Regions from separate parts of the Streptomyces sp. NPDC020192 genome, predicted to be linked through region 2. Evidence: riboswitches for the same ligand, from Rfam matches in the RefSeq annotation. Region 2 holds a riboswitch; each other region holds the start of a gene.
What was found. Region 2 has a riboswitch for cyclic di-AMP ahead of ACH47Z_RS43405 (M23 family metallopeptidase). Riboswitches for the same ligand answer to the same signal wherever they lie in the genome.

Region 1: another riboswitch for cyclic di-AMP. It lies ahead of ACH47Z_RS25295 (transglycosylase SLT domain-containing protein); the one in region 2 lies ahead of ACH47Z_RS43405 (M23 family metallopeptidase).
Region 3: another riboswitch for cyclic di-AMP. It lies ahead of ACH47Z_RS27590 (transglycosylase family protein); the one in region 2 lies ahead of ACH47Z_RS43405 (M23 family metallopeptidase).

Annotation. Positions count from the first base shown of each region.
Region 1 covers NZ_JBIRXG010000013.1:174,269-181,892, reverse strand. The annotation lists gene ACH47Z_RS25320 (flavodoxin family protein) at 1-352, shown strand, start outside; gene ACH47Z_RS25315 (ABC transporter permease) at 380-1,261, opposite strand; gene ACH47Z_RS25310 (ABC transporter ATP-binding protein) at 1,248-2,264, opposite strand; gene ACH47Z_RS25305 (outer membrane lipoprotein carrier protein LolA) at 2,336-3,532, opposite strand; gene ACH47Z_RS25300 (polyprenyl synthetase family protein) at 3,928-4,938, opposite strand; cyclic di-AMP (ydaO/yuaA leader) riboswitch at 5,535-5,709, shown strand; gene ACH47Z_RS25295 (transglycosylase SLT domain-containing protein) at 5,715-6,206, shown strand; gene ACH47Z_RS25290 (HAD family hydrolase) at 6,191-7,072, opposite strand; gene ACH47Z_RS25285 (hypothetical protein) at 7,138-7,314, opposite strand; partial or broken gene ACH47Z_RS25280 (carboxymuconolactone decarboxylase family protein) at 7,330-7,416, opposite strand.
Region 2 covers NZ_JBIRXG010000050.1:8,463-16,086, forward strand. The annotation lists gene ribA (GTP cyclohydrolase II) at 1-259, opposite strand, end outside; gene ACH47Z_RS43385 (MarR family winged helix-turn-helix transcriptional regulator) at 432-956, opposite strand; gene ACH47Z_RS43390 (dihydrofolate reductase family protein) at 1,015-2,148, shown strand; tRNA gene ACH47Z_RS43395 (tRNA-Met) at 2,210-2,283, opposite strand; gene ACH47Z_RS43400 (PP2C family protein-serine/threonine phosphatase) at 2,440-3,615, shown strand; cyclic di-AMP (ydaO/yuaA leader) riboswitch at 3,849-3,995, shown strand; gene ACH47Z_RS43405 (M23 family metallopeptidase) at 4,003-5,028, shown strand; gene ACH47Z_RS43410 (aldo/keto reductase) at 5,105-6,049, shown strand; gene ACH47Z_RS43415 (PrsW family intramembrane metalloprotease) at 6,125-7,456, opposite strand; gene trmB (tRNA (guanosine(46)-N7)-methyltransferase TrmB) at 7,523-7,624, opposite strand, start outside.
Region 3 covers NZ_JBIRXG010000015.1:145,845-153,468, forward strand. The annotation lists gene ACH47Z_RS27585 (transglycosylase family protein) at 41-1,150, shown strand; cyclic di-AMP (ydaO/yuaA leader) riboswitch at 1,333-1,501, shown strand; gene ACH47Z_RS27590 (transglycosylase family protein) at 1,506-2,195, shown strand; gene eno (phosphopyruvate hydratase) at 2,544-3,830, shown strand; gene ACH47Z_RS27600 (septum formation initiator family protein) at 3,935-4,411, shown strand; partial or broken gene ACH47Z_RS27605 (DUF501 domain-containing protein) at 4,440-4,841, shown strand; gene ACH47Z_RS27610 (exopolyphosphatase) at 5,046-6,002, shown strand; gene ACH47Z_RS27615 (NAD(P)/FAD-dependent oxidoreductase) at 6,465-7,624, shown strand, end outside.

The DNA.
Region 1 (7,624 bases), on a different contig from region 2:
CGTCATCGCCTCGCCGCTGTACTGGTACTCGGTGTCCGGCCTCACCAAGCGCTACCTCGACCACTGGTCGGGCTGGCTGCGCATCCCCGGCCTGGACTTCAAGGCGACCATGGCCGACCGCACGCTCTGGGGCGTCGCCGCGCTGGCCGACCGCGAGCCGTCGGTCGCCGATCCGTACGTCGGCACGCTCAACAACTCGGCCGCCTATCTGGGCATGCGCTTCGGCGGGGTGCTGCTGGGCAACGGCAGCGGGCCCGGTGACGTACTGCGGGACATCGACGCGCTCACCCGCGCGAAGACGTTCTTCGCACAGGACACGCCCCTCGCGCGCTTCCCGTACCAGGTCGCCTGAGACCGTCTCCAAGGCTCTCGCAGCGGGTCAGGCGCTGATGTCCCTCGTCGTGAACCTCGCCCAGGCCGCCGAGCCGAACACGGCCGCGTACAGCGCCTGGAGGCCGAGGTTCTTCACGAGGTCGTCCCAGTAGACGGGGTCGCGCATCAGGTCGGCGAAGGACAGCCAGTAGTGCGAGAACAAGTACGGCTGCAGCGCGTGCAACTGGGGTATCTGGTCGAGGATCTGGACGGTGATGACCAGGCCGACCGTGGTCGCCATCGCCGATATACCGCTGTTGGTCAGGGTCGACACGAACAGGCCGAGGGCCGCCACGCCGACCAGTGAGGCGGCGACGACCAGGGCGATCAGCAGGGCCCGGCCGAGGCCTTCGGTGAAGCTGATCTGCGTGCCGGAGATGGTCGTGAGATCGCCCAGCGGGAACAGCACCGCGCCGACGATCAGTGCCGAGACGGCGACGACCAGGGTGGCCAGCAGACAGAAGGCCATCACGGTCGTGTACTTGGTGAGCAGCAGTCTGGTCCGGCCGGCCGGGGCGACCAGCAGATAACGGAGGGTGCCTGCACCCGCCTCGCCCGCGATCGCGTCGCCCGCGACGACACCTACGGCCATCGGCAGGAAGAACGGCAGCGTCGCGGCCAGCGCGGTGAAGACCAGGAACAGGCCGTTGTTGGTGATCTGCGAGATGAACGCCGGGCCCTGGCCGCCGTGGTCAGCGGATCCGCCGCCGCGCGTCTGGATCTTCACCGCGATCCCGACCAGTACCGGCACCGCGGCCAGCACCCCGAGCAGGGCAAGGGTGCGCCAGCGGCGGACGGTCGTGACCAGTTCGCTGCGCAGCAGCCCGAACGTCCACAGCGGACTCGGCCGCCGTACGACAGGCTCGTACGCCGTCTCAGCCCGCGACATCGAAGCCCTCCCCCGTCAGTGCCACGAACGCGTCCTCCAGCGAGGCCCGTTCGAGCGTGAAGCCGCGGACCCGCACGCCCGCCGTGACCAGGGCGGCGTTCACCTCGGCGAGGTCCCGCGCGGGCGGGTCGCCGGTGACCCGGTCGCCGTCGGCGGTGACGTCCGCGACGCCCTGCTCCTTCAGCACCCGGGCCGCCTCGGCCGCGTCCGGGGTGATCACCAGCAGCCGGCCGCGTGCCCCGGCCGCCAGGTCGGCCACCGCGCCCTGGGTGACGAGCCGGCCCCGCGCCATGACCGCCGCGTGCGTGCACACCTGCTCGATCTCGTCGAGGAGGTGGGAGGAGAGGAAGACCGTCGTGCCGTCGGCGGCCAGCTCCCTGATCAGGGTGCGGATCTCCCGCATGCCCTGTGGGTCGAGGCCGTTGGTGGGCTCGTCCAGGACGAGCAGCCGGCGCGGCTGGAGCAGCGCGGCCGCGAGACCGAGGCGCTGCTTCATGCCGAGCGAGTACGCCTTCGCCTTCTTGCCGGCGGCGGCCGCGAGGCCCACCCGGTCCAGGGCGGCTCCGACGCGGACGCGCCGGGTGCGCGGGTCGGCGGTCGGGTCGGCGGCGTCGTAGCGCAGCAGGTTGTCCCGGCCGGAGAGGAAGCCGTACAGGGCGGGGCCCTCGATGAGCGCGCCGACCTGGGGCAGAACGGCACGGGCCGCCCGGGGCATCGGGCGGCCCAGCACGCTCGCCGTGCCGGCGGTCGGCTCGATCAGGCCCATCAGCATGCGGATGGTGGTGGTCTTGCCCGAGCCGTTCGGACCGAGGAAGCCGAAGACGCTGCCCGCCGGTACGGCCAGGTCGAGGCTGTCGACGGCGAGCTGTCCGCCGCGGTAGCGCTTGGTCAGGCCGCGGGTGGCGATGACGCTCGCCTCCGCCTGGCCCGGGGCACGCTCGTGCGCGTGCCCCGCCTCCCGCTCCGGCTCCGGCTCCGGCTCCGCGGCGGACGGTCCGTCCATCGGCTCCCCCTCGATTCGTGCTCCCGTGAAGAGTCAACGCACGGTAAACGGTCCGTAGTGCCCGAACGGGGTCACTTTCCCTCGTTCGCCGCCTTCACCAGGGCGCCCTTGGTGACCGCGCCGGCGTAGACCTTGCCGTCGTCGGTCATCAGGACGTTGACCAGGCGGGTGGAGAAGACCGTGCCCTTGCCGAACTTTCCGGAGACCTTGTCACCCAGCGAGCCGAGGAAGCCGCCGAGGTCACCGGCCTTGGAACCGCCGGTCGGCAGGCCGCCCTTGGCGCCGGTCTCGAAGGTGGCGATGGACGTCCAGCCCTTGCCGAGGACGGTGCCCTTGCCGTGGTCCTCGCCGAAGCCCATGCCAGGCGCGTGCTCCCGGTCCTTGGCGTCCTTCTTCTGCTCCGTCACCTTCGCGCCCTTGGGCGGGGTGAAGTCGAAGGTGGCGGCGGACGGCTTGGCGAAGGAGACCTCGGTGAAGCCCGCGTCGACGACGGCCGCGCCGCCGCTCTTCGGGGTCAGCGTGAACTTCAGCGGCATGCCCGTCTTCGAGTCGACCGCGATGCTGATCGCGCCGACCGTGGTGCCGGACTGGCGGGGCTTGATCAGCAGCTTGTAGGCGGCGCGGCCGGCGACCTGCTCGGTGCCGTCGACGGTGACGGACGTGGTGTCGTCCACCGCCTTCAGCGCCTGGTCGGCGAAGTCCTTGGGCGTGGCCGGGGGCTCGGCCTTGCGGTCCTTGCCGGAGTCGGCGGAGGTGCCGTGGACGACCTCGTTGGTCTTGCTGTCGTAGCCCCACACGTTCGTGCCGTCGTGGAAGACGCTGTACTCGGAGCCGCTCTCCAGCAGCGACACCTTCTGCTTGTCCGGGCCGTCGGCTGCCACGCGCAGCGTGTGCGTGCCGGAGACCAGTTCGGTGAGCTTGGCCTGGGGGTCGGCGGAGGAGCCGTCGCCGGAGCCCTTGGTGGCCCCGGAGGCCAGGCTGTTCTCCAGGCCGCCGAGGTTCGGCAGGCCGAGGTCGGTGCTGATCTTCACCGTGCCGGACAGCTGCTGCACGTCCGACTTGGCGATCTTGTCGATGAGCTGCTTGGCCGTGATCTTGGGCAGGTCGGGGTCGCCGGAGGCGGCGAGCGCCGGGACCAGCCCGATCGTGGCCGCCGCCACGCCCACCACCGCGACCGGGACCGCGTACCGCGCGGCCTTGCGGCGTCCGGTGTGCGGGTTCTCGTCCCGTGCGCCGTCCACTGCGTCGTCGGATTCGTACGGTGCCATGTGTGCCTTACCTCCGTCGTCGGCGGCGGCTGTCCTCACGCTGGTCCACCCTGAGCCGCCATTCTCACCCGAATCGGTGAGGAGTGGTGATGTCCGTGTTCTCCATCTCACCAAACCGGCCATGAAGAAGCGTCAGACCACGGAGCCAACTCCGTGTACGACTGCGGTATGACACCCGGGGGCGACGACTCCCGTGACCCCTAGGGGGCCCGGACCGGATCGCACGGATGCCGTAGGACGCCGTACGGCCGTTTGCCGGGCACAGGCGGCCGTATGCGGCGGGCAGGCGGGCATCCGGACGTGGCGGGTGGCCGGCCGTCAGCGGCGGATCGACCGACGCCGACGGCAGGTCGTGGACACGTCAGCCGACGTTTCCACGGATCCGGCGCCGGGCGTCAGCCCGCGCGGTGCACCACCGCGTCGCACAGCTCCAGCAGGGCCGCCTTGGCGTCGCACTCCCGCAGCGGGGACAGCGCGGCCCGGGCCTCCTCCGCGTACCGCACGGTGTCGCGGCGGGCCTGCTCCAGCGCGGGGTGGGCGCGCAGCGCGGTCAGCGCCTCGGCGTGCCGCGCGTCGTCGCTGAGGTCGGAGTCCAGCAGCTCGCACAACGCGAGGTCCTCGGGCAGCCCCAGCCGGGCCGCGCGCTCGCGCAGCCGGAGCACGGGGAGGGTCGGGATGCCCTCGCGCAGGTCGGTGCCCGGGGTCTTGCCGGACTCGTGCGAGTCGGAGGCGATGTCCAGGACGTCGTCGGCGAGCTGGAAGGCGACCCCGAGCCGCTCGCCGTACTGGGTGAGCACGTCGACGACCGTCTCGTCGGCGCCGGACATCATCGCGCCGAACCGGCACGACACCGCCACCAGCGAGCCCGTCTTGCCGCCGAGCACGTCCAGGTAGTGCTCGACCGGGTCACGGCCGTCGGAGGGGCCCGCGGTCTCCAGGATCTGGCCCGTGACCAGCCGCTCGAACGCGAGGGCCTGCACCCGGACCGCCTCGGGCCCGAGGTCGGCGAGGATCTGGGAGGCGCGCGCGAAGAGGAAGTCGCCGGTGAGGACCGCGACGGAGTTGCCCCAGCGGGTGTTGGCGCTGTCCACGCCGCGCCGCACGGCCGCCTCGTCCATGACGTCGTCGTGGTACAGCGTCGCGAGGTGGGTCAGCTCCACGACGACGGCCGACGGCACCACGCCCGGCGCGTAGGGGTCGCCGAACTGCGCCGCGAGCATCACGAGCAGCGGCCGGAACCGCTTCCCACCGGCCCGCACGAGGTGCTGCGCGGCCTCCGTGATGAACGGAACCTCGCTCTTGGTGGCCTCGAGCAAGCCTTCCTCGACAGCCGCCAATCCGGCCTGGACATCGGCTTCGAGAGCCTGGTCCCGCACGCTCAGCCCGAACGGCCCGACGACGGTCACGAGGGGTCTCCTGTCTGCTGGTGTCTGCTGGCGATTACACGGTTTGTCGATAGGTCGCTGCCATCACTCGAGTCAGCGTATCCGGTCCTGTTTCGATCACCGATAGCGCCCACCGGTCCAGCCCGGGCGGTATTGGATCATGACCGCTATGCGTGAGATCGGACAGTAAGAACGGATATTTATCGACTTAACAGGAAGTCAGCCACTTTGTCGCGAACCAGGGGGCGAGCGGAGTAACACCTCCACCCCACCCCCCCGAGACCATCCCCGAGATCACCCGCCGGCCGCCCCTCCCCCGCCGGTCGTCGCCACCCCATGAGCAAACCCCCAAATCCCTGATGCCCGTTTTGGAGCGATTTGCTATTTCGTGAGTTGGGTCACGTCCTTGATCCCCACACCCCTGGCCGCCGAACACCCCTCCCCTCTTGCCCTGTCGGCGAGTTGAGGGTTGGCAACAGCAAAGGATCAAGTGCCACATAGGGCGCAGACCAAGGTCAAATGGGGCGTTGTGTGAATCTGCTACTTGTTCCCGACATGTGCTCTCGCATACGTTCCGGGCCGTCGGGCGGACGCCGAATCCTGCCGCCGCCCGCATAACCATCCACGAACCATTTCGTACGGCAGGAGCGGGGGACCCAGGTAAGTCGCCGGACCGGACGGCACACGTCGCACCGGAACGGCTTGGGGTGAAGCCGTGCCTTCCCCAAGGCACGGCCGGGCACCTCCCCGCCCGAACCCGACAGCTCACCTCGCAGGCGACGGAGAGGAACATCCCCATGCCTGCTGCCGCTCAGCACCGTCGCACCCGGACCAGCCGCCTCGTGCGCACCCTCGCCGTCGTCGGCACCGGTGCCGCCGTCCTCGCTCTGCCGCTCGTCGGCGCCACCAGCGCCTCCGCCGCCACGACCACGAAGGCCACCAAGGCCTCCACCACCCTCGCCGGGTACCCGAACAACCTCGACGGCTGGATCCGCGAGTCGCTCGCGATCATGGCGAAGAAGGGCATCCCGGGCTCGTACAACAGCATCTACCGCAACATCATCCGGGAGTCCTCGGGCAACCCGTGGGCCATCAACAACTGGGACTCCAACGCCGCCGCCGGCATCCCGTCCAAGGGCCTGCTCCAGGTCATCGCCCCGACCTTCAACGCGTACCACGTGGCCGGCACCGCGTTCAACATCTACGACCCGGTCGCGAACATCACCGCGGCCTGCAACTACGCCGCCGCGCGCTACGGCTCGATCGACAACGTCTACAGCGCGTACTGACCGTCGCCCGACCCGTACGTGACCGGCGCGTGCTGAAGCGCCGGCCGGTCGGTCGGAGAGTCCGGGAAGAGTCTTTCGAGGACGACGGCGATGCCGTCGTCCTCGTTCGACAAGGTGACCTCGTCGGCCACCGCCATGAGTTCGGGATGCGCGTTCGCCATCGCCACCCCGCGCCCGGCCCAGTCGAACATCGGGATGTCGTTGGGCATGTCCCCGAACGCCAGGGCCTGTTCGGCCGTGATCCCCAGCCGGTCGGCGGCCAGCGCCAGCCCGGTCGCCTTGGTCACCCCGGCGGGCTGGAGCTCCACGGTTCCCGGCCCCGACATGGTGACCGTCGCCAGCGAACCCACCACCGCGCGCGCGACGGCCGCCAACTCGTCGTCGGACAGGTCCGCATGGCGCAGCAGCACCTTGCTGATGGGCTCGCGCCACAGGTCGTCGCGCCGGCCGACCCGCACCGCGGGTAGGGTCGGGTGCGGCATCCGGTAGCCGGGCTCGATGAGTGTGCGCCCGTCGACGCCGTCCTGGTCGACGGCCGCGAAGACCTGTCCCACCTCGGCCTCGATCTTGCCGAGCGCCTCCTCGGCCAGCTCCCGGTCCAGCCGGACCGACCACAGCAAACGCCCGCTTCCGGCGTCGTAGACCTGCGCGCCCTGCCCGCACACCGCGAGCCCCGTGCAGCCGAGGTGCGCGAGCAGCGGCCGTACCCGCGGGGCCGGACGGCCCGTCACCACCAGGTGCCGTACACCGGCCCGCGCCACCCGCGCAAGCGCGGCGAGCGACCGGCCGGAGACCGTGTCGTCGCCGCGCAGCAGCGTTCCGTCCAGGTCAGTGGCGATCAGTGCATATGCGGGGGAGGCTGCCATGATCAGAGAATACGGACGGGACGCCGGTCCGACTCATCTTGTCGTGCCGCGTACTTACGTGCTCATCAGCCCCAAGTGGTGCCCGCCGGCTTCCTGGTGGCGGTGTTGACCCGGTTGAAGAGGTTGACGAGCGAGATGCTCAGGAGCAGTGCGGAGATCTGCTTCTCGTCGTAGTGGCCGGCGACGTCGTCCCACAGCTCGTCCGGCACCGGTTCCTCGGAGCGGTCGGCGAGCCGGGTCATCCGCTCGGCCAGCCGCAGCGCGGCGCGCTCGGCGTCGGTGAAGAGGGGCGCCTCGCGCCAGGCGGCGACGGAGGAGATCCGCTCCTCGCTCGCGCCTTCCTTCCTCGCCGATGCCCTTCAGGAGCATGTCGATGCCCTTCATGGCGGAGGGGAGATGGGTGGCCGCGTTCGTCGTCCGTGCCTGCATGGTGGTGTCTCCCGCCGTGTCCGTGATGCGCGCCGGTCGCCGCCGCCGCGCTGTCCTTCGCTGTCACCGCACTGACGGAGCACGGGCGGGAGATGTGACGGTCCCGGCGGACCTTTCCGCGCG
Region 2 (7,624 bases):
TGCGCTCGACCGCCTCGCGCAGCTGCGGGCCGCAGTCGCAGCGGGCCGAGCCGAAGACGTCGCCGGTGAGGCACTCGGAGTGCAGCCGGACCAGCGGGACGGAGCCCGGGGCCGGGTCGCCGAGGACCACGGCGACATGCTCCTGGCCGTCGGCCAGGCCGTGGAAGGTGACGAGTTCGGCGTCGACGCTGTAGCCGTCGTGGAAGCGCAGCGGTACCCGGACGCGGGCGCGCGGTGTGGCGGCGGGGGTGTCGGTCATGCGGGTCCCTCCGGGTTCGGGTTCCGTCCACGTCTGTTTCAGATTTGAAGCAGGCGCTCGGTGAGGGACTCTACTTCATGCTTAAAAGTTGAAGCAACTGGTTTGTGGTGCGGAAGACACACGGCGCCGCGCAGCCCTGCTCGGCGATCCCGAACACGGCGCCGCACCGTCCTTATTCCGGCGGACCCGAACACGGCGACGACCGCCGCCGCCACGGCACCTCCTCCACCGAGGCCCGCCCCTCCTCGCCCTGCAGGCCCCGCGCGACCCCGGTGAAGATCTCCTCCAGCTGCCCCACCTGCTCGGGCGTGAGCCGGTCGAAGAGGGTGCTGCGCACGGTCTCGACATGCCCGGGTGCCGTACGCTCCAGCACCGCCATCCCCTCGTCGGTCAGCACGGCGATGCTGCTGCGCTTGTCCCAGCGGCAGTCCTCCCGGCGTACCAGCCCGTCCCGCTCCAGCCGGGTCACCGCGTACGTCAGCCTGCTGCGCGTGATCTTCAGCTTCTCGGCGAGATCGGTCATGCGCAGTCGTCGGTCCGGCGCCTCGGAGAGGTTGGCCAGCACCGAGTAGAACAGGTGGGGCATGCCGGCGTCCTGCTGGAGCTGCCGGTCGATCGCGTCCTCCAGGAGGTGGGTCGCGGCGATGTAGGCGCGCCAGGCGCGCTGCTCCTCGGGGCTGAGCCAGCGGGTCGTCATGCAGCCAGTGTAAGTTTGTTTCAAACTTGAAGCGATAGTCGCAGGGAGACCGCGTCCGATGTCGTACCCGTATGTGCTGCTGTCCGCCGCCGTCTCCCTCGACGGTTACCTGGACGACACCGGCCCCGAGCGCCTGCTGCTGTCCAGCCCGGCCGACTTCGACCGGGTCGACGCGGTACGGGCCTCCGTCGACGCCATCCTGATCGGCGCCGGCACGATCCGCGCCGACAACCCGCGGCTGCTGGTCAACTCCGCCGAGCGCCGCGCGGCCCGGGTGGCGCAGGGCAGGCCGGAGTACCCGCTGAAGGTGACGGTCACCGCCTCCGGCGGTCTCGACCCGGCCGCGAAGTTCTGGCACACCGGCGGCGAGAAGATCGTCTACACGACCGACGCGGGCGCCGAGCGCGCCGCCCGCCTCCTCGGCGACACCGCCGGGGTCGTACCGCTCGGCCCCGCCCTCGACTGGCGGGCGCTCCTGGAGCACCTGTACGTCGTGCACGGAGTGCGGCGCCTGATGGTCGAGGGCGGCGGCACGGTCCACACCCAGCTGCTCCAGCAGGGCCTCGCCGACGAACTCCAGCTGGTCCTCGCGCCGCTCTTCGTCGGCGAACCGGCGGCACCGCGCCTGTTCGGCCCCGGCGCCTACCAGGCCGGCCGGCTCCGGCTCACCGAGACCCGCCGTATCGAGGACGTCGTCCTCATGCGCTACGAGCCCACCGCCCCCGGCACGGGTTCCGCCCCCACCGCCGCCGACCGCCACTGGCTGCGCACCGCCTGCGAGCTCGCCGCGCTGTGCCCGCCCTCCGAGACGGCGTTCAGCGTCGGCGCGGTGGTGGTGGCGGCCGACGGTACGGAGCTGGCGCGCGGCCACTCGCGGGAGGGGGACGACCCCGTCGTCCACGCGGAGGAGGCGGCCCTCGCCAAGCTCGACCCGGCCGACCCCCGGCTGGCCTCCGCCACGGTCTACAGCAGCCTGGAGCCGTGCGCCCGCCGCGCGTCCCGGCCCGCACCGTGCTCCGAGCTGATCCTGCGGGCGGGGGTGCGGCGGGTGGTGACGGCCTGGCGTGAACCGGACACGTTCGTGGACGCGGCCGACGGGACCGGGGTGCTGGTGCAGGCGGGCGCCGAGGTGGTCGTCCTGCCGGAGTACGAGGAGCAGGCCAAGGCGCCCAACAGGCATCTGGTGGGGTGAGCCCCCCCCGGAAAACACTCAGGGCCTGGAATCCGATGGATTCCAGGCCCTGAGCCTTCAGTAGCGGGGACAGGATTTGAACCTGCGACCTCTGGGTTATGAGCCCAGCGAGCTACCGAGCTGCTCCACCCCGCGTCGTTGTGACTCCAGAGTACCCCATGCGCAGGACACTTTGCACACCGGTTGATCGCGGGGCCCCCGGGGCGTGTCATCCGCCCGGGCCAACCGAGGTCGCCCGGCGGGCCCGGGGCGGCCAGGCTGGACGTACGTCGGACATGTGGGAGACGAGTGGTGGGCCCTGGAGAGGTGGAGGAGAGCACGTATGCCAGGGCGGGGGGCCGGCTGCCCGGTGACCCCGTGCCCGACCCGGGCCTCGGCGACGAGCCGGCCCCCGCGCGCCCGCGCCGCCTCACCCCCGGCGCGTCGGCCCGCGCCCTGCCCGCGCTGCTGGTCGCCGGCGGGGTGCTGTACGGCCTGCTCACCCCGAGGGAGTTCACGGCCGTACCGTTCTTCACCGCCGCCCCGCTGATCGCCGCACCCCTGTCCTCGCTGCGCACCACCGTGCTGACCGGCGTCGCGGCCGTCGTCGCCATGTACGCGGTGCGCGCCCGGAGCGGCGACCATCCGGCCGTGGGCATCGTCACGGACGTCGTCACCGTGGCCAGCGTCGCCCTGCTGGCCGTCGCCATCAACCGGGTCGTCCGGATCGGTGACCGGCGGCTCGCCTCCGCCCGGGAGATCGCCGAGGCCGCCCAGCGGGCCGTACTGCCTCAGCCCGCCGCGCGGATCGGCGGCTTCGAGATCGCCGCCTGCTACGAGGCGGCCCGGCAGGACGCGTTCATCGGCGGCGACCTGTACGCGGTGCAGGACAGTCCGCACGGTGTCCGGCTGATCGTCGGGGACGTGCGCGGCAAGGGCATGGGCGCGGTCGCCGCCGTCGCCGTGGTGATCGGCGCGTTCCGGGAGGCCGCCGAGCAGGAGGCCACGCTGGAGGAGGTGGCGCAGCGGCTGGAGCGGGCACTGGCCCGCGAGGGCACCCGGCGCGACGGCATCGACGCCTTCGAGGGCTTCACCACCGCCGTCCTCGCCGAACTCCCGCACGGCGACGGGACCGTACGGATCCTCACCCGCGGCCATCCGCCCCCGCTGCTGCTGTACGCCGACGGCACCCTGCGCACCCTGACCGCCCCCGAGCCCGCGCTGCCGCTCGGCATGGGCGACCTCGGGACATGGCCCGACGAGGCCATGGAGGAGCGCTTCCCGGACGGGGCCACCCTGCTGCTGTACACCGACGGGCTGTCCGAGGCCCGGGACGCGAACGGCCGGTTCTACGACCCCGAACGGCGGCTCGCCGGGCGGGTCTTCCCCGGCCCCGCCGCGCTGGTCGGCGCGCTCGCCGGGGAGGTGCGCCGGCACTCCGGCGGGATGACGGACGACATGGCGCTGCTCGCCGTACGCCACCCCTGACGATTTCACGGACGGTGACCGGACGACCGCCCTCCGCATAACATCTGAGACACCATCAAAAACGCCGAGACTCCTGAATGATGGCCAACTCGCCCGTTTTGCCGTGGTCCTGGCCGTTAAGTCCGGGCCGGAAAGCGTTAATGATCAAGCCGAACGGCTTGGAAAGTGACTTGCAGGTCTATTAACGTTCGATAACGCAGCGCGGTCGTCCCAGCCGCCACAAGAGGCGGCTCCGTGCGCACGCGCCGAATCCCGCAAGGGAGCCGGGGAACCACCACCCTGGGGTGAATCACGCGGATACCGAGAGGTATACGCGCGTAGGAGACCTTCCCGCTCCGAACCCGTCAGCTAACCCGGTAGGCGACGGAAGGAAAGGAGTACGCCCGCGTGGCGTCCAACCCGCCTGCCCCCGAAGCCCCGTTCATACCGGCGTCCGCCGATCCCGAGACCTTCGGCTACGGCTCCTACCACGCCGAAGAGGGCCCCTGGGAGGAGTGGAACCCCACCGAGGACTCCGTCGCCTCCGTCCGCGGCCGGCACCGCGTCGCCAAGCAGCGCGGCGGCTTCGCCCGCAGCTCCACCGTCCTCGGCGTCGGCGTCATGGCCGCGGTCGGTGCGGGCGGCATGGCCAGCGCCCACACCGGCAAGCCCCCGGTCTCCCTCTCCCTGCCCGACTCGGTGACCCACCTCTTCGAGGACGGCGGCTCCTCCTCGGCACCGAAGGCCGCCGCCACCGGGCTCTCCGACGTCGGCGTGAGCACCGACAGCACCAAGAGCGGCGGCGCCGGCGAGGCCCTGCGCAACCGGATCATGGCCCAGGCCGAGCAGCAGCAGAACAAGGCCGACAGCAGGGCCACCGCGGCCGCGCTCGCCGCCACCGAGAAGCAGACCGCCGACGCGGCCGCCAAGGCGGAGAAGGACGCCGCCGCCCGGGCCGCCGCCGCCAAGGACAAGGCGGTGGCCGATGCGAAGCAGGCGGCCGAGGCCGCGCGGCTGGCCGAGCTGGCCAAGCAGTACCAGCTGCCCGTCGTGTCGTACACGATCACCGGCACCTTCGGTCAGCCCGGCGCGATGTGGTCCTCCGGCTACCACACCGGCCTCGACTTCGCCGCCCCCACCGGCACCCTCATCAAGGCCGTCCACGGCGGCACGATCACCGAGGCGGGCTGGGCCGGCGCCTACGGCTACCGCACCATCCTGACCCTGGACGACGGCACCGAGCTGTGGTTCTGCCACCAGTCCTCGATCAACGTCTCGGTCGGCCAGAAGGTCGCCACCGGCGACGTCATCGGCCGCATCGGCGCCACCGGCAACGTCACCGGCCCCCACCTGCACCTGGAGGTCCACCCGAACGGCCAGGCCACCGCCATCGACCCGGCGCCGTGGTTGCGCGACAAGGGCCTCAACCCCTGAACCGGACCATGGCATTCGTGTGAACTCGGCGCCGGCGGTGGAATGCGATCACCCACCGCCGGTGTTGTCGTAGAGCATGACTTCCTTGCGCACACTCGGTTCCTCCGACCTCGAGGTCTTCCCCCTCTCCCTCGGCGGGAACGTCTTCGGCTGGACCGCCGACGAGGAGACCTCCTTCGCCGTCCTCGACGCCTACACGGCGGCCGGCGGCAACTTCATCGACACCGCCGACGCCTACTCCGCCTGGGTCGAGGGCAACCAGGGCGGCGAGTCCGAGACGATCATCGGCAAGTGGGTCAAGGCCCGCGGCAACCGCTCCGACGTCGTCATCGCCACCAAGGTCAGCCAGCACCCGCAGTTCCAGGGCCTGTCCGCGGCCAACATCAAGGCCGCCGCCGACGCCTCCCTGCGCCGCCTGGACACCGACTACATCGACCTCTACTACACCCACTTCGACAAGCCCGAGATCCCGGTCGAGGAGATCATCGGCGCCCTCGACGAGCTGGTGAAGGCGGGCAAGGTCCGGCACATCGCCGCCTCCAACATCAGCGCCGAGCGCCTCAAGGCCTCCCTCGACTTCTCCGACCGCGAGGGCCTGGCCCGCTACGTCGCCCTCCAGCCCCACTACAACCTCGTCTCCCGCGACACCTACGAGGGCGAGCTGCAGGAGCTGGCCGCCAAGGAGAACCTGTCCGCGGTGCCGTACTTCTCCCTCGCCTCGGGCTTCCTGACCGGCAAGTACCGCCCCGGTACGAAGGTCGACAGCGCCCGCGCCGAAGGGGCCCAGAAGCACGCCGAGTCCGAGCGCGGCCAGAAGGTCCTCGCCGCCCTGGACGAGATCGCCGCCGCCCACGAGGCCCCGGTCGCCACGGTCGCCCTGGCCTGGCTCGCCGCCCAGCCCACGGTCACCGCCCCGATCGCCTCGGCCCGCACGGTCGAACAGCTTCCCGCGCTGCTGGGAGTGGCGGACCTGAGGCTGACGGAGGAGGAGACCGGGAGGCTGACGGCGGCGTCGGCGTAGTTGCCTTTCCCGCCGCGATGGCGCTCAGCCACGACGGCGGAAGCCGGCGGTGCCGAACTCTCAGCAACCCAACGGTTACGACCGATACGGGTTGTACGTGTGATACGGCACCGCCGGATACCCGTACACCGGCCCGTACGCCGTAGGCACCGGTGCCGGCCCCGCGTACACCGGCTGAGGCGGCGCAGCCGCACGCGCCGCGTACTCCAAGGCCGGCCGCGCGGCATCCTTCCGCCGCCACAGCTCGTCCAGCAGCGCCCGCTCCCGTACGACGAAGTCGCCCCCGGCCTTCCCCCTGCGCCCCCGCTGCCGCAGGAACGCGAGCTCGGTGGCGTACCCCTCGTACCGCGCCACGGCCTTCGCCGTCGGCTTCCCGCCGTGGTGCCGGGCATAGTCCCGCGCCGCGCGCCGCGCCCGCATCGACCCCAGCGCGAACGGCTCGGCCGGCCCCAGCCACCCGGCCAGCACATACGCCGGCAGCTCCTCGCGCACGGTCCGCAGCTCCCGCTGCCGCGTCCAGATCGCCAGCCAGGTCAGCAGCCCGAACACGGGCACCATGAAGCCGCCGTAGACGGCGAAGAACCCGAACTCGCCGAAGGTGGAGGAGCCGTTCCACAAGGCGTGCATGCTCATCGCGAGCAGCAGACCGCAGATCGGCAGCAGCACCCGGCGGGCGCGCTGCCGCTCGGCGGAGAACGCGGCGAAGCCGAAGCCGAGGCCGGTGAGCGTGGTGAACAGGGGGTGCGCGAACGGCGACATCACGATGCGCACGAAGAAGGTGGCGGCGGTGACGGAGGCGATGCCGCGGTCGCCGGAGAGCTGGTCGGCCCCGAAGGCCGTACCGAGATAGAGGATGTTCTCGGTGAACGCGAACCCGGTGGCGGTGATCCCCGCTATCACCACCCCGTCGACGATCCCGGTGAAGTGACGTCTGCGGAAGAGAAAGACCAGCAGTACGGCGGCGGCCTTGGCGGACTCCTCCACGATCGGCGCTATCACGGTGGCGCCGAGGGTGTGCGCACCGGCCGGGTCGGCGGTGGCGGTGGCTATCCACTTGGTCGCGAAGGTGTTGGCGACGATGGCTATCAGCGCCGCCGCGCAGGCCCCCCAGGCGAACGCGAACACCAGGTTCCGCCAGGGGCCGGGCGCCACCCGGTCCAGCCAGCGGAACGCGGCTATGAGCCAGGGCACGGGCAGTACGGCCAGCCCGAGCCCGACGAGAAACCCCTCGGTACCGGTCTGCCGGCGCACCATCGCGAGGATCACCAGCCCGGACAGGGCCAGCAGCGTGATCAGCGCCCCGTACCGCACCCATCCGCGCTGCCACCAGTGCGGATGACGGAGCACGGCGCGGTCGGGGCGCGGGGGGTACGCCGGATACGGAGTACTGGTCGGACTGATGGCCACGGCATCGACCCTAACGGCGACGGGACGAGGGGCTGAGCGGATTATCGGACCGGGTGTCCGGCTTGATCACGCATGCGGTACGCGCCGGAACAGCAGATCGTTCACCACATGTCCCTTGTCCAGCCCCTGCCCCTCGAAACGGGTCAGCGGCCGGAACTCCGGGCGGGG
Region 3 (7,624 bases), on a different contig from region 2:
CTCGCCGCGCCGGTCCTGCTGTCGCACGAAAGGCTTCCGCATGCTCACCGGGAACGGTCGTCACCGTCGCCCCCGCCAGGCTCCGGCTCTCCTCGTCGCGGCCGGAGTGACCGGCTCCGCCATCGCCATCCCGCTGCTCGGGGCCGCGAGCGCGAGCGCCGCCGACGGCACCACGTGGGACAAGGTCGCCGAGTGCGAGAGCGGCGGTTCCTGGAGCGCGGACACCGGCAACGGGTACTACGGCGGCCTGCAGATATCGCAGGACGACTGGGACAAGTACGGCGGCGCGCAGTACGCCGTGAGCGCCGACCAGGCCAGCCGCTCGCAGCAGATCGCCGTCGCCGAGAAGATCCTCGCCGACCAGGGCACCAAGCCGTGGACGATGTGCGCGCTGACCGCCGGGCTGACCCCTCACTCGGGTTCGGTCGACGTCGACACGGGTGTCGGGGGTTCCGGGAGCGGCAAGGGTTCGGGGAGTGACTCCGGATCGGCCGGCAGCTCCGACTCGTCCGGTCTGTCGGACTCGTCCTCTTCTGGTACCGGCGCGGGGTCCCACTCCGGCTCGAAGTCCGGCTCGGGCGCGGACTCTTCCTCCGGTTCCAGCGCCTCACCCGCCCCGGAGCAGGGCAAGGGTGCCGGCGAGACGCCGGGCGCGGCCGACGGCTCCACCGCGAGCGGTTCCCCCAAGTCCGACAAGTCCGACAAGGCGGGTGCGTCCGGCGCCTCGGGCTCCACCGGGTCGGCCGGGTCCACCGGCTCCTCCGGCAACGGGAACTCGCGGGGGGGCGACAGCTCTCCCACGATCACCCCCGGGATCGACGAATCGGACAATTCCCAGCAGGGCGTCGGTTCTTGGAGCCTCGTCGACACCGGAGCCCTCAGTAGTGGCGGACGTCACCGCGGTGGCAGTGCGGACGAAAGCGTGACAAACGGTCAGAGCGTCGCGTCCGTCGGCCGGCATGCGGACCGACAGCCGGACACCTACACCGTCCGTGAGGGTGACACGCTCGCCTCCATCGCCGACTCCCTTGGCGTCCATGGCGGATGGCACGCGCTGTACGACGACAACAAGGGGCTCGTCGGCGCCGACCCGAACCACATCGCCGCCGGTCAGACCCTGAAAGTCGGTGACGAAAAGGGCGGCGAATAGGCGGAGTTGACGCCCCACTTCATGCCGAATGTCCGGTTTGGTGAAAGTGTGGGATGAGTCTCAGAAGCCCTGATCGTCTTTGAAATTCCGCCGATCGCGTGTCTACGGTCAGGACCGCTCGTCACCACGAGCCCCGGCAGTCGCAACGCCGAATCCTGCCAGCGGTTGCCCGGGAACAGTCGTCGCGTCATGCGCCGCAGGCAGGAGCGGGGGACCCAAGGTAAGCGCCGCGCCGGGAAGTTGAGCCGGAGCGGCTTGGGGTGAAGCCACGCCTCCCAGTGGAGGGGTGGCCGGGCAACTCAACCGGCCCGAACCCGACAGCTCACCTCGCAGGCGTCGGTGAGGGGATCGATCCATGCTGTTCTCCGGCAAGGGCAAGCACCGTCGCCCGTCCAAGGCCATCCGCGCCATCACGCTCGCCGGTGTCACCGGCGCCGCCGTCGCCGCCCCGCTGATGGCGGCCGGCAACGCCTCCGCCGCCACCGCCTCCGAGTGGGACACGGTCGCCCAGTGCGAGTCGGGCGGCAACTGGTCCATCAACACCGGCAACGGCTTCTACGGCGGCCTGCAGTTCACCAACTCCACCTGGGCCGCGTACGGCGGCACCGCCTACGCCGCGCGCGCCGACCTCGCCACCAAGACGCAGCAGATCACCATCGCCGAGAAGGTCCTCGCGGGCCAGGGCAAGGGTGCCTGGCCGGTCTGCGGCACGGGCCTCTCCGGCGCCGCCTACAACGGCTCGGCCCCGGCCACCTCGCCGAAGGCCACCACGCCGAGCACGAGCACCCGCTCCACCGACCAGCAGGCCGCCACCCGCTCCACCACGCGTACGGCCCCGTCGGCGAGCAAGACCGTCACCACGCCGACCGGCAAGAAGGTCAAGAAGGGCGACGGCGAGTACAAGGTCGTCAAGGGTGACTCCCTCAGCTCCATCGCCGAGAAGCACCACGTCGCCGGCGGCTGGCAGAAGCTGTTCCAGCTGAACAAGGACATCGTCGAGGACGCGAACCTCATCTACCCGGGTCAGCAGCTGCACCTGAAGTGACCTCCGGCTCCGGCCGGACGCACAGCGCCCTCACACCCCCTCCCCCCACACCGAAGCCCCCGTGAGGGAATCCCCCGTCCCCACGGGCTCCCCGCCCCGGCGCGTTCTTCCCCCGTACGCGCCGGGGCGGGGTCTTTCGTTTCCCGCGCCGTTTCCCCACTCTTCAGCCGGGCCTCACCGGCAGCCCCCTTTGTTCCGGGGGTGAACAATGGGTACCGTCTGCGTGTCCTCGTCGTCCACGGGACGGTCGGTCGGTGGCCGACGCCCCTGGGACGGTTAGGCTCTAGTCGCAAGGCACCGCCGCAAGGCACACGCCCCGCACTTCCAGCGTCACATCCCAAGAAGGAGATGCTCGTGCCGTCCATCGACGTCGTCGTAGCCCGGGAAATCCTGGACTCCCGAGGCAACCCCACGGTCGAGGTCGAGGTCGGCCTCGACGACGGCAGCACGGGTCGTGCCGCCGTTCCGTCCGGCGCCTCGACGGGCGCCTTCGAGGCCATCGAGCTCCGCGACGGTGACCCGAACCGCTACCAGGGCAAGGGTGTCGAGAAGGCCGTCCTCGCCGTCATCGAGCAGATCGGCCCGGAGCTGGTCGGCTACGACGCCACCGAGCAGCGCCTGATCGACCAGGCCATGTTCGACCTGGACGCCACCGACAACAAGGGCTCCCTCGGCGCCAACGCCATCCTCGGCGTCTCCCTCGCCGTCGCCCACGCCGCCTCCGAGGCCAGCGACCTCCCCCTCTTCCGCTACCTGGGCGGCCCGAACGCGCACCTGCTGCCGGTGCCGATGATGAACATCCTGAACGGCGGCTCGCACGCCGACTCCAACGTGGACATCCAGGAGTTCATGATCGCCCCGATCGGCGCGGAGTCCTTCTCCGAGGCCCTGCGCTGGGGCGCCGAGGTCTACCACACGCTGAAGAAGGTCCTGAAGAGCAAGGGCCTGTCCACCGGCCTCGGCGACGAGGGCGGCTTCGCCCCCAACCTCGAGTCCAACCGCGCCGCCCTCGACCTCATCCTCGAGGCCATCAAGGAGGCCGGCTACGTCCCCGGCCAGCAGATCGCCCTCGCGCTCGACGTCGCCGCCTCCGAGTTCTACAAGGACGGCAAGTACCAGTTCGAGGGCAAGGAGCGCTCCGCCGCCGAGATGACCGAGTACTACGAGGAGCTCGTCTCCGCGTACCCGCTCGTCTCCATCGAGGACCCGCTGTTCGAGGACGACTGGGCCGGCTGGAAGGTCATCACCGACAAGCTCGGCGACAAGGTCCAGCTGGTCGGCGACGACCTGTTCGTCACCAACCCCGAGCGCCTCGCCCGCGGTATCGAGGAGGGCACCGCCAACGCCCTGCTCGTGAAGGTGAACCAGATCGGCTCGCTCACCGAGACCCTGGACGCCGTCGAGCTGGCCCAGCGCAGCGGCTTCAAGTGCATGATGTCGCACCGCTCCGGCGAGACCGAGGACGTCACCATCGCCGACCTGGCCGTCGCCACCAACTGCGGCCAGATCAAGACCGGCGCCCCGGCCCGCTCCGAGCGCGTCGCCAAGTACAACCAGCTGCTGCGCATCGAGGAGATCCTCGACGACGCCGCGGTGTACGCGGGCCGCTCGGCCTTCCCCCGCTTCAAGGGCTGAGCCCGTAGAGGCTACGTCTTAGCCAGTCGTACGTACGTCCCCGTACCCGGTCCCGTACCGTGTCCGGGGACGTACGCACGTGTGAAAGGGGAGGCGGAGAGCCGATGGCCGTCAGGGACCGGGACCGTTTCTCCACCGCGACCAGGCTGCGGCTGCTCGGCGAGCAGACGGCGGCCCGCGTCTACCGCTCCCAGACCAAGCGGCAGGCCCGCCGCTCCCGGCTCACCGGCCGCGCGGCGCTGCTCGCGCTGGTGCTGTGCTCGATGATCGTCGCGCTCGCCTACCCGATGCGCCAGTACGTCTCCCAGCGCGCGGCGATCTCCGACCTCCAGCGGCAGCAGGAGCAGGCCCGCGAGCGGGTCGAGCAGTTGCGCGACCTCAAGGCGCGCTGGCAGGACGACGCCTACGCCGAGCAGCAGATCCGGCGCCGGCTGCACTATGTGATGCCGGGTGAGACCGGGTACGTGGTCGTCGACCCCGGCGCCGTCAAGCAGTCCCGCGCCGATCTGCGGGCCGCCCAGCGCCCCTGGTACGCCAACGTCTGGGACGGGGTCGACAAGTCCGACGCCTCCGACCAGTGAACCAACAGAAAGCCGTCGAAAAGCAGTCATGGAAACGCCCCCGCCCTCCACTCCGCGTACCGAGCCGACCGACGCGGACGTCGAGGCCTTCAAGCAGCAGCTCGGCCGCCCGCCGCGGGGTCTGCGGGCCATCGCGCACCGCTGCCCGTGCGGCCGGCCGGACGTCGTGGAGACCGCGCCGCGGCTGCCCGACGGCACGCCCTTCCCGACGACGTACTACCTGACGTGCCCGCGCGCCGCCTCGGCGATCGGGACGCTGGAGGCGAACGGCGTCATGAAGGAGATGACGGAACGCCTCCAGAGCGACCCCGAGCTGGCCGCGGCCTACCGTGCCGCCCACGAGGACTACATCGCGCGCCGGGACGCCATCGAGGTCCTGGAGGGCTTCCCCAGCGCCGGCGGCATGCCGGACCGCGTGAAGTGCCTGCACGTGCTGGTCGCGCACTCCCTGGCCGCCGGTCCGGGCGTGAACCCGCTCGGCGACGAGGCGATCGCGATGCTGCCGGAGTGGTGGGCGAAGGGGCCGTGTGTGCAGCCGCTCGAGGCGCCCGACCCGGCGGACGAGCACCCGGGCGAGGAGGGTGCCGTCTTCGACCCCGCCGAGGTCCGCAGCGGCTTCTTCGCCCAGAAGCCGCTGGTCCCGGAGGGCTACTCCCGGGTCGCCGCCGTCGACTGCGGTACGAACTCCATCCGGCTGCTGGTCGCCGACGTCAACCCGGCCACCGGTGAACTGCTGGAGCTGGACCGGCGCATGACGATCGTGCGCCTCGGACAGGACGTGGACCGCACCGGCCGGCTGGCGCCCGAGGCGCTGGAGCGGACCTTCGCCGCGTGCCGGGAGTACGCCGACGTCATCCGTGAACTCGGCGCCGCCGAGGTCCGCTTCGTCGCCACCTCCGCCTCCCGCGACGCCGAGAACCGCGACGAGTTCGTGCGGGGCGTGCTGGACATCCTCGGGGTCGAGCCGGAGGTGATCACGGGCGACCAGGAGGCCGAGTTCTCCTTCACCGGCGCCACGAAGGAGCTGACCGGCCGTGCGGACCTCACGACGCCGTACCTCGTCGTGGACATCGGCGGCGGTTCCACCGAGTTCGTCGTCGGCGACGAACACGTCCGGGCCGCGCGGTCCGTGGACGTCGGCTGCGTGCGGATGACCGAGCGGCACCTGGTGCACGAGGGCAAGGTCTCCGACCCGCCCACCGAGGAGCAGATCGCCGCCATAAGGGCCGACATCGAGGCCGCCCTGGACCTCGCGGAGCGGACCGTGCCGCTGCGCGAGGCGCACACCCTGGTGGGCCTCGCCGGGTCCGTCACCACCGTCTCGGCCATCGCCCAGGAGCTGCCGGAGTACGACTCCGCGCGCATCCACCACTCCCGCGTCCCGCGCGACCGCGTCCGCGAGATCACCGAGTGGCTGCTGCGCTCCACGCACGCCGAGCGCGCCGCGGTGCCGTCCCTGCACCCGGGTCGGGTCGACGTCATCGCCGCGGGCGCCCTCGTGCTGCTCGCGATCATGGAGCGGACCGGCGCCGAGGAGGTCGTGGTGAGCGAACACGACATTCTGGACGGGATCGCGTGGTCCCTCGCATGAGGGCGACTGGGGCCGTGAGGGTCTCTTTCCGGCCCCTTTGCTACTGGCCGGTAGCCTCCGTTGAGCAGGTTGGATAACGTGTGAGCGGGCCAACCGGGGGTTCCGGTGACACGCCGTCGGAAAAGTTCGTGAAGTTCTTCACAAGGAATTCGGTCCTGGCGGGGGATCAGAAGGCTCCACTTGGCCCGTTCGGGGGTTCAACAGCCCCTGAGCGTGCTCGGGCGTGTGATGCGCGCGTGTGTCGGGAGGGTGTCCGCAGGGCCCCTCCCAGGCACCTCGCGCGAGGCCCGACGCGACGGAGAGGCAGCTCACGCGGCCTTGACAACGGGTCAGACCGCCCCGGGGTTCCCTTTCCGTGACATGACCTGCGTCACGCGAGCCGCGGAGTTTAGCACAGGGGCTGTAGGACCTTGTGAAGGGGCGCACGAGCACCGCTCGAGGGGCGGGTGGATACTCGATGCCATGAGCACCACGGAGCGTCCCAGGATCCTCGTAGTAGGCGGTGGGTACGTAGGCCTGTACGCAGCTCGGCGCATCCTCAAGAAGATGCGCTTCGGAGAGGCGACCGTCACGGTCGTCGACCCCCGGTCGTACATGACCTACCAGCCCTTCCTCCCCGAAACCGCCGCCGGCAACATCTCCCCGCGCCACGTCGTCGTCCCACTGCGACGCGTGGTCCCCAAGGCGGAGGTCCTCACCGGCCGGGTCACCACCATCGACCAGGACCGCAAGGTCGCCACGATCGCCCCCCTCGTGGGCGAGGCGTACGAGCTGCCGTTCGACTACCTGGTCGTCGCGCTCGGCGCCGTCTCCCGCACCTTCCCGATCCCCGGCCTCGCCGAGCAGGGCATTGGCATGAAGGGCGTCGAGGAGGCCATCGGCCTGCGCAACCACGTGCTGGAGCAGCTCGACAAGGCCGAGTCCACCACCGACGAGGAGATCCGCCGCAAGGCGCTCACCTTCGTCTTCATCGGCGGTGGCTTCGCGGGTGCGGAGACCATCGGCGAGGTCGAGGACATGGCCCGGGACGCGGCCAAGTACTACAAGAACGTGTCCCGTGAGGACATGCGCTTCGTCCTGGTCGACGCCGCCGACAAGATCCTGCCCGAGGTCGGCCCCAAGCTCGGCCAGTACGGCAAGGAGCACCTGGAGAGCCGGGGCGTGGAGATCTACCTCTCCACCTCGATGGACTCCTGCGTCGACGGCCACGTCGTGCTGAAGAACGGCCTCGAGGTCGACTCCAACACCGTCGTGTGGACCGCCGGCGTCAAGCCGAACCCGGCCCTCGCCCGCTTCGGTCTGCCCCTCGGCCCGCGCGGCCACGTCGACTGCGAGCCGACCCTCCAGGTCAAGGGCACGGACTACATCTGGGCCGCCGGTGACAACGCACAGGTCCCGGACCTCGTCGGCCGCAAGGCGGGCAACGAGAACGCCTGGTGCCCGCCGAACGCCCAGCACGCGCTGCGCCAGGCCCGGGTCCTCGGCGACAACGTGGTCTCCGGTATGCGGGGCTTCCCGCAGAAGGAGTACGAGCACGCCAACAAGGGTGCGGTCGCCGGTCTCGGCCTGCACAAGGGCGTGGCGATGATCGTCCTGGGCAAGATGAAGATCAAGCTCAAGGG